Regions from separate parts of the Pullulanibacillus sp. KACC 23026 genome, predicted to be linked through region 1. Evidence: a T-box and tRNA genes for the amino acid it is inferred to sense, from the RefSeq annotation. Region 1 holds a T-box; the other holds one or more tRNA genes.
The links. The T-box of region 1 lies ahead of thrS (threonine--tRNA ligase). A T-box ahead of a tRNA ligase gene usually reads a tRNA of that ligase, here a tRNA-Thr.

Region 1 (4,401 bases):
AAAAAGCCTTTAGGCGGTGATTAAGTGGAATCTATTAAGCAAACTCTTAACCAAATGCTCAGAAACCAAAAACCAGAACAAAATATGGAGTCGTTTCGCACTTATGTCTATCAAGACTCGGACGTACAAGCGTTTTTAAAGGCACATCCGGAATCAGCGGATGCGCTTTTGACACGCTATCTATCAAAAGCTTATGAAGTTGCAGAAGCGAACCATAACTGTGCGGCATGTCCAGGGCTTGAGAAATGCCCTAATGTACTACCAGGCTATCAACCTAGTTTGGTTGACGATAAGGGCGGGATTACGGTGACCTACCATCCTTGTTCAATTAAGCTTCAGGTTGAGCAACAGAAACGACAGAAGACCTTGATTAAGAGTTATTATGTTCCTCAAAAAATCCTAAAGGCGACGTTTCGAACGATCGACAGCACGGAACAGGAGCGCAAGGTAGCGTTAAGAGAAGCGGTTCGGTTTGTGGAACATTACTTGCAAGATCCGCAAAGTACGAAAGGTCTGTACTTTTATGGCGACTTTGGAGTCGGGAAAACGCATATTATGGGGGCTATTTTAAATACTTTGGCTGAAAGAGGTCAAGTGGAATCTTTAATGGTTTATACACCTGACTTTTTTAGAGAAATAAAAAATTCGATCCAAGACAGTTCGGTTGAGGACAAGCTTGAGTACATTCGAACGGTTCCTTTGCTTGTTTTAGATGATATTGGGGCAGAGACGATGGGCCCATGGATTCGCGATGATGTTCTTGGAAGCATTCTTCAAAGGCGTGTCATGGAAAATCTCCCAACTCTTTTTACTTCGAATTATAATTTGGATGAATTAGAAGAACATCTTGCTTATTCAAATAAAAGCGGGATTGAGCTCGTTAAAGCCAAACGATTAATGGAGCGGATTCGTCATTATACAGTGGCCGTTTCGCTCAGAGGAAGAAACAGAAGATCAGATATATAGAATGAATGAGAGTGTTCCAAACGCTGACGTTTTGGGGCACTCTTTTTTTGGGGGAGGGGGGCCTGTACGGCTTGTCCTTGCGTCTCTAACCTATGCTCCGAGGCGGGTTGTCTTGAGTTAGTAGTGTGACAAGCTGAGGCAATTTCTAACGGACATGGAGTCCATTAGAAGGTGAAATCGAGGGTGGAAAGGGCGAAAATGGGGCTGTAACGGACTGAGTGTCCGTTACAGCCCCAACTTCAGGAAATGGCGTTCATTCGGGGAAGAAGCTGCATGGAGAAAATTCAAGTAATAGGCTAGTCATTTTTTTGGTTGGGTTCCCATATAGTGTTATAAACGTTGTTGCTTAGGGAGGGGACTGTTTTTGATTGCTGTCAGTTTTGCGTCTCGCGAAGAGGCTGAGGCTTTATATAAAATGCTTGATGATCCTGAGAATCGGACGCTTTTTCATGTCAAGAAGGAGGACATGCAGGTTTTTATTGAAGGAAGTCAGCGTGGGTTAACCACTTATACAAGAGACAAGCTTTCTCAATTGTTAACTCGGTTTATTATTGATTATTATGAGGATCGGTGGTTCTTAGAAATTCTAAAGTCGCAGTTTTATTATACCGATCCGGATGAACAGGCAATGATTCTTGATATTATTCATAGCATCTTAACTGGAGAGCGCGAGGACCTGCCGAATCTTAACCGCCTTCCTAAAAGAGAAGACCTCATTCGAACCTCTATCCAAGATCTGCTTAAAAGTCCAACAACCTTTAGTTTTGAATCAATCGAAACCTTTAGATTGCACCGCTATCATAGCTGGTTATTGCGGATGACGGAGCTTGCGCTTGATGAGTATAAGCTTCAGCAGGAATACGCTTCTTTTGTAGAAAAATTGAGGTTAATCATTCGGAATTATAGTCCGCTGCAGCAAACCATTTATGTTATTGATGAAAAACCGTTCAAACTATATAATGATCGGTTTGAATTAATTGAGAGTGTGCCATCCATAAGATCTTTTTATCCCCTTTTAAAACAATGGGGAATCGAGACAAAGCCGTCTGTTATTCTTAGTCTCATCGGTCTTTCGCCAAAGAAGGTATATGTTTATACCGATCGACCAGATGCGGATGAAATGCTAACGATACAGAAAGTGTTTGAGGAACGCGTGACCTTTCATCCTTTTAAAGAAGCGAAAACTCAGAAATGGAAGGCTTAACTAGAGCACTTGATTTCTTTTATTTTTCTCGCTATAATTACCTACATAATATAACTTAGATCGGCATTGAAGAGGCCAAGAGTTTTCGTTTTTTTGTTTTTTAGAGAGGGAAGGGTTGGTGGAACTTCCTAACAAAGCGAAAATTTACCCCCTCCGAGCTTTGTTGGTGAAAATGAGGTCTTAGGACTTAATGTGTAATCAACAACGGGCATTCCCGTTATCTGGAACCGAGATCTAGCTTCCTTTTATTCAGTTGGAAGTTAGAAACAAGGGTGGAACCACGACATTAAACTCGTCCCTTTTTTGGGGCGGGTTTTTTTGCGTTTAAAAAAAGGTGCGGAAAGCAAATATCGGGGGCAGCTCTTCAAGCCGTGAGACTAATAGGATGGAGTGACAATCATGAGTAATCAGATTCAGATTACCTTTCCGGATGGGGCCGTTAAGTCCTATGAGGCAGGTTCATCAGCAGCAGATATTGCGGGGGCTATTAGTAAAGGCCTGTTAAAACAATCCATTGCAGCTAAATTCAATGGTGAATTAATCGATTTGACGAGACCGCTAACTCGTGATGGTTCTTTAGAAATTTTAAAAGAAGATGCCCCTGAAGCTCTTGAAATGCTGAGACATACCACGACACATGTTATGGCTCAAGCCATCAAGCGCCTCTATGGAAAAGTTAATTTAGGTGTCGGACCGGTTATTGAAGAAGGGTTTTATTATGATGTTGATGTCGTCTCCCAAGCTATCTCAGTCGAAGATCTTCCAAACATTGAAAAAGAAATGCAAAAGATTGTAAACGAAAACCTGCCTGTTGTTCGCGAGGAAGTGTCGCGTGAAGAAGCTTTAAAATTATTTGAAGAAATCGGCGATCCGCTTAAAATCGAATTAATTGAAGCGATTCCTGCCGGAGAAACGTTAACCCTTTACCGTCAAGGCGAATTTGTTGACCTTTGCAGAGGGCCTCATCTTCCATCAACAGGTAAGATCAAAGCTTTCAAATTGTTGAGCTTAGCAGGAGCTTATTGGCGGGGGAACAGCGATAACCAAATGCTTCAGCGCATATATGGAACGGCCTTCTTTAATAAAAAAGAACTTGAAGCGCATCTGAAGGAGCTAGCAGAACGCAAGGAACGCGATCATCGGAAGCTCGGAAAAGAACTTGAGTTATTTACGATTTCTCAAGAAATTGGTCAAGGCTTCCCTGTTTGGCTGCCAAAAGGGGCGACTGTCAGACGTCTTATTGAGCGCTACATTGTCGATAAAGAGTTGTCTTATGGCTATGAGCATGTCTACACAGCCAACTTAGCTAATGTGGAGCTTTACAAAACGAGCGGCCACTGGGAGCATTACCATGAAGATATGTATCCCGTTATGAAAATTGACAATGAAGAGCTGGTTCTTCGTCCAATGAACTGCCCGCACCACATGATGGTGTATAAGCATAAGCTTCACAGCTACCGTGATCTGCCTGTTCGGATTGCTGAACTTGGGACGATGTATCGCTATGAGATGTCAGGAGCCTTAGCCGGTCTTCAACGTGTACGCGCCATGACCTTAAATGACTCCCATATCTTCTGTCGCCCTGAACAAATTCAGGAAGAGTTCTCAAATGTCGTTCGCCTGATTCAAGAGGTATACCGTGACTTTGGAATTGATGATTATTACTTCCGCTTGTCTTACCGTGACAAAGAAAATAAAGAAAAATATGTAGACAAAGATGAAATGTGGGAGAAAGCACAAGGAATGCTGAGACAAGCCATGGATGATATGGGTCTCGACTATGTAGAAGCAGAAGGAGAAGCAGCCTTCTATGGTCCTAAACTGGATGTTCAGGTCCGTACAGCTCTAGGAAAGGATGAGACGCTGTCAACTGTTCAGCTGGACTTCCACCTTCCAGAACGCTTTGAGCTTTCCTACATTGGAGAGGACGGCCAGGAGCATCGCCCGGTTGTTATTCACCGCGGTGTGGTTTCGACCATGGAGCGTTTTGTTGCCTTCTTAATCGAGCAGTATAAAGGGGCATTCCCAACATGGCTTGCGCCTGTTCAAGTCAAAGTTATTCCGGTTAATGCAGTTCATCAGGACTATGCTGAAAAAGTGGCACAGAAGCTTCGTGATCAATTAGTTCGCGTTGAAGTGGACAATCGAAACGAAAAGATGGGCTATAAAATTCGCGAGGCCCAAACGCAAAAAATTCCTTTTATGCTAGTTGTTGGGGATAAAGAAGTTGA
Region 2 (4,401 bases), 760 kb from region 1:
GTAACGGAGGCGCCCAAAGGTTCCCTCAGAATGGTTGGAAATCATTCGCAGAGTGTAAAGGCACAAGGGAGCTTGACTGCGAGACCTACAAGTCGAGCAGGGACGAAAGTCGGGCTTAGTGATCCGGTGGCGCCGCATGGAAGGGCCATCGCTCAACGGATAAAAGCTACCCTGGGGATAACAGGCTTATCTCCCCCAAGAGTCCACATCGACGGGGAGGTTTGGCACCTCGATGTCGGCTCATCGCATCCTGGGGCTGAAGTGGGTCCCAAGGGTTGGGCTGTTCGCCCATTAAAGCGGTACGCGAGCTGGGTTCAGAACGTCGTGAGACAGTTCGGTCCCTATCCGTCGCGGGCGTTGGAAATTTGAGAGGAGCTGTCCTTAGTACGAGAGGACCGGGATGGACACACCGCTGGTGTCCCAGTTGTTCCGCCAGGAGCACCGCTGGGTAGCTATGTGTGGACGGGATAAGTGCTGAAAGCATCTAAGCATGAAGCCCCCCTCAAGATGAGATTTCCCATGACTTTAAGTCAGTAAGATCCCTTAGAGATGATGAGGTAGATAGGTCCGAGGTGGAAGTGCGGCAACGCATGGAGCTGACGGATACTAATCGATCGAGGGCTTAACCTTAAATTAGTGTTTGTTTGACTTCCTATCTAGTTTTGAAGGTACGATCCTTCAATTGAATACTTTGTCCGGTGGTTATGGCGAAGAGGTCACACCCGTTCCCATCCCGAACACGGCCGTTAAGCTCTTCAGCGTCGATGGTAGTTGGGGGCTTCCCCCTGCGAGAGTAGAACGCCGCCGGGCAGATTATTTACATAATAAGATGAACTGTAGGTTATTATAGTCTCTATATAATTTAGAATTTCTAATGCAATGGCCCCTTGGTCAAGCGGTTAAGACACCGCCCTTTCACGGCGGTAACACGGGTTCGAATCCCGTAGGGGTCACCAATGGAGGATTAGCTCAGCTGGGAGAGCACCTGCCTTACAAGCAGGGGGTCGGCGGTTCGATCCCGTCATCCTCCACCATTCGTCGCGGGGTGGAGCAGTCTGGTAGCTCGTCGGGCTCATAACCCGAAGGTCGTAGGTTCAAATCCTGCCCCCGCAACCAAATTATTTTAATATGGACCCGTGGTGTAGCGGTTAACATGCCTGCCTGTCACGCAGGAGATCGCCGGTTCGATCCCGGTCGGGTCCGCCATATTATACGGCTCGGTAGCTCAGTCGGTAGAGCAACGAGCATTACACCTTTGAATAAACTACGAGTTGTTTAAAATCATCATAAGTTGACAAGAGATTTTAAACAGAGTTAGTCAAGACCGACACAAAATTTATATGGCTCGGTAGCTCAGTCGGTAGAGCAACGAGCATTACACCTTTGAATAAACTACGAGTTGTTTAAAATCATCATAAGTTGACAAGAGATTTTAAACAGAGTTAGCCAAGACCGACACAAAATTTATATGGCTCGGTAGCTCAGTCGGTAGAGCAACGAGCATTACACCTTTGAATAAACTACGAGTTGTTTAAAATCATCATAAGTTGACAAGAGATTTTAAACAGAGTTAGTCAAGACCGACACAAAATTTATATGGCTCGGTAGCTCAGTCGGTAGAGCAGAGGACTGAAAATCCTCGTGTCGGCGGTTCGATTCCGTCCCGAGCCACCATTAAAATTTATAGGTTATGCCGGCCTAGCTCAATTGGTAGAGCAACTGACTTGTAATCAGTAGGTTGGGGGTTCAAGTCCTCTGGCCGGCACCATGCTTCATTCTATACATGAAGTGTTTCGTGGAGGGATAGCGAAGCGGCCAAACGCGACGGACTGTAAATCCGTTCCCAACGGGTTCGAAGGTTCGAATCCTTCTCCCTCCACTCATCATATGAGCATTAGTAACGACCAAATAAGATTCCCAATTAATCTTCGGGACAGTTCGTTTCTCACTAGTTCTATGATGGCCCATAGCCAAGCGGTAAGGCAACGGATTTTGATTCCGTCATGCCCTGGTTCGAATCCAGGTGGGCCAGCCAAGTTTTGAGCCATTAGCTCAGTCGGTAGAGCATCTGACTTTTAATCAGAGGGTCGAAGGTTCGAATCCTTCATGGCTCACCATCTTAATTTAATATATATGCGGGTGTGGCGGAATGGCAGACGCGCTAGATTTAGGATCTAGTGTCTTTGACGTGGGGGTTCAAGTCCCTTCACCCGCACCATGCGGAAGTAGTTCAGTGGTAGAACATCACCTTGCCAAGGTGGGGGTCGCGGGTTCGAATCCCGTCTTCCGCTCCAATCTTATAGTAATTAGCGCATGCCGGGGTGGCGGAATTGGCAGACGCACAGGACTTAAAATCCTGCGGTAGGTGACTACCGTGCCGGTTCGACTCCGGCCCTCGGCACCAATACTAAAAATAGAATGCGCCCTTAGCTCAATTGGATAGAGCGTCTGACTACGGATCAGAAGGTTGGGGATTCAAGTTCTCCAGGGCGCGCCATTTACGGGAAGTAGCTCAGCTTGGTAGAGCACTTGGTTTGGGACCAAGGGGCCGCAGGTTCAAATCCTGTCTTCCCGATACTCTTAAACAATTCATTTAAGAGAAGAAGATAACTTAAATAAATCAACTTGGCGGAGTAGCTCAGCTGGCTAGAGCGTACGGTTCATACCCGTGAGGTCGTGGGTTCGATTCCCTCCTCCGCTACCAATTAAATCTAGTAGATGCGGGTGTAGTTTAGTGGTAAAACAAGAGCCTTCCAAGCTCTGGTCGTGGGTTCGATTCCCATCACCCGCTCCATCCATTTATTTGAATGTGGGCCTGTAGCTCAGCTGGTTAGAGCGCACGCCTGATAAGCGTGAGGTCGGTGGTTCGAGTCCACTCAGGCCCATTTTAAAAGAACTGCGATAAGCAGTCTTTTTTTCTATTAGAAACATAGCGCCCACGTTTGTGGACGCCTATTTTAATTATGAGGAAACCGTCTGTACGGTCTCATTTAAATAATGCCCGTTTCTCTAGCTACTCTTTAAAAGCTAGGACCAAGGGAGCGGGATTCCCTTTGTTTGAATCTCTCAAATGTCTAAAAAATGGATTTGAAGATCATCCTTTTAGGGTGATCTTTGTTTTACTCATTAGTTTAAGATTTTAGGCAAGGCAGCACGAAAGAATAAGGGAGCTAACCTCCCATGGTGTGTTTTACGCCGCCACCAATTGAATGAAAAATGGTCTGCCTTTTCAAATTGGACTTATTTTCAGGATATTAAATAGGAGGAATGACTTTTATGACCTATAAAATGATTGTTCTAGATTTAGATGATACGCTATTACGTGACGATTTAACGATCTCAGAACGAACAAAACAATCTTTGATGGATGCTCAGGATGCGGGGGTTAAAGTCGTGCTGGCATCTGGCCGGCCGGAAAGTGGTATGCTTCCTATTGCTGAAGAACTGCGGCTAAAGGATTATGGAAGTTTCATTCTTTCTTTTAACGGAGGAAACATCATCAATTGTAGAACGGGCGAAGTCTTGTTCAGTTCGACACTTCCAGTAGAAACCGTGCATGAACTATACGATATTAGTCGTCGTGAAAACGTTTGGATCCATACGTATTTGGGAGACAAGATCATAACAGAAGATCCTAATGAGTACACGGATATAGAAGGGAAATTGACCAATCTGCCAATCGATGTTGTGGACAGTTTTAAAGAGGCCGTCACAGCTCCTGTTGTTAAGGCACTCATGTTAAGGGAACCTGATTTTCTTGCAGGAGTGGAAAAAAAGCTGCAAAAAGAGTTCGACGGTTGCTTAAGTATTATGCGGTCAAAGCCTTTCTTTTTAGAATTTACAGAAGTTGGCGTAACAAAAGGGACAAGCTTAGACAAACTGATTCAAAAGCTTGGCATAAGCCGTGATGAAGTCATTGCTATCGGAGACAGTAATAATGATTTGTCCATGATCCAATTTGCGGGTCTTGGCGTCGCAATGGGGAATGCCACAGAAGAAATTAAAGCTCATGCCGATTTTATCACAGATACCAATATGAATGATGGTGTTGCGAAAGTGGTAGAATCGTTTATTTTAAAGACTGAAACGGTTCAAAGTTAAATGTTTTTAATAGAAGTAAACAAACTTTATAATCTTGAATAGATTATGTAAAAGAAGCAGGCCTCATTTATAGGGGTCTGCTCTTTTTTTATAAAATAAAAAATGTCATCGCGTTTATCCTGTTGTCTCTAATCGATTTTTCTTTGCTCTAGATTGCGTGTACATTAAACTGTCGTTAGTTTTAATCACAAATCAATTGACAGATTTGTTTGATTGTTTTACGATGAAGTGGATACGAGATCGTACTAAAGTTAAGTGGGGAGACATATGCTATTTACACAAGTGATGCCTACAGAGGCA

Region 2: it has a tRNA-Thr gene. The T-box ahead of thrS (threonine--tRNA ligase) is inferred to sense a tRNA for this amino acid. The anticodon was not compared.

Annotation. Positions count from the first base shown of each region.
Region 1 covers NZ_CP119107.1:1,364,591-1,368,991, forward strand. Annotated here, with positions in the region: gene PU629_RS05985 (replication initiation and membrane attachment family protein) at 1-13, shown strand, start outside; gene dnaI (primosomal protein DnaI) at 25-966, shown strand; gene ytxC (sporulation protein YtxC) at 1,331-2,170, shown strand; T-box leader at 2,228-2,473, shown strand; gene thrS (threonine--tRNA ligase) at 2,570-4,401, shown strand, end outside.
Region 2 covers NZ_CP119107.1:2,124,673-2,129,073, forward strand. Annotated here, with positions in the region: rRNA gene PU629_RS09970 (23S ribosomal RNA) at 1-630, shown strand, start outside; rRNA gene rrf (5S ribosomal RNA) at 695-810, shown strand; tRNA gene PU629_RS09980 (tRNA-Glu) at 882-956, shown strand; tRNA gene PU629_RS09985 (tRNA-Val) at 959-1,034, shown strand; tRNA gene PU629_RS09990 (tRNA-Met) at 1,040-1,116, shown strand; tRNA gene PU629_RS09995 (tRNA-Asp) at 1,131-1,206, shown strand; tRNA gene PU629_RS10000 (tRNA-Phe) at 1,599-1,674, shown strand; tRNA gene PU629_RS10005 (tRNA-Thr) at 1,693-1,768, shown strand; tRNA gene PU629_RS10010 (tRNA-Tyr) at 1,798-1,879, shown strand; tRNA gene PU629_RS10015 (tRNA-Gln) at 1,961-2,035, shown strand; tRNA gene PU629_RS10020 (tRNA-Lys) at 2,042-2,117, shown strand; tRNA gene PU629_RS10025 (tRNA-Leu) at 2,136-2,218, shown strand; tRNA gene PU629_RS10030 (tRNA-Gly) at 2,220-2,294, shown strand; tRNA gene PU629_RS10035 (tRNA-Leu) at 2,316-2,404, shown strand; tRNA gene PU629_RS10040 (tRNA-Arg) at 2,421-2,497, shown strand; tRNA gene PU629_RS10045 (tRNA-Pro) at 2,502-2,575, shown strand; tRNA gene PU629_RS10050 (tRNA-Met) at 2,628-2,704, shown strand; tRNA gene PU629_RS10055 (tRNA-Gly) at 2,721-2,794, shown strand; tRNA gene PU629_RS10060 (tRNA-Ile) at 2,812-2,885, shown strand; gene PU629_RS10065 (Cof-type HAD-IIB family hydrolase) at 3,277-4,101, shown strand; gene PU629_RS10070 (TetR/AcrR family transcriptional regulator) at 4,369-4,401, shown strand, end outside.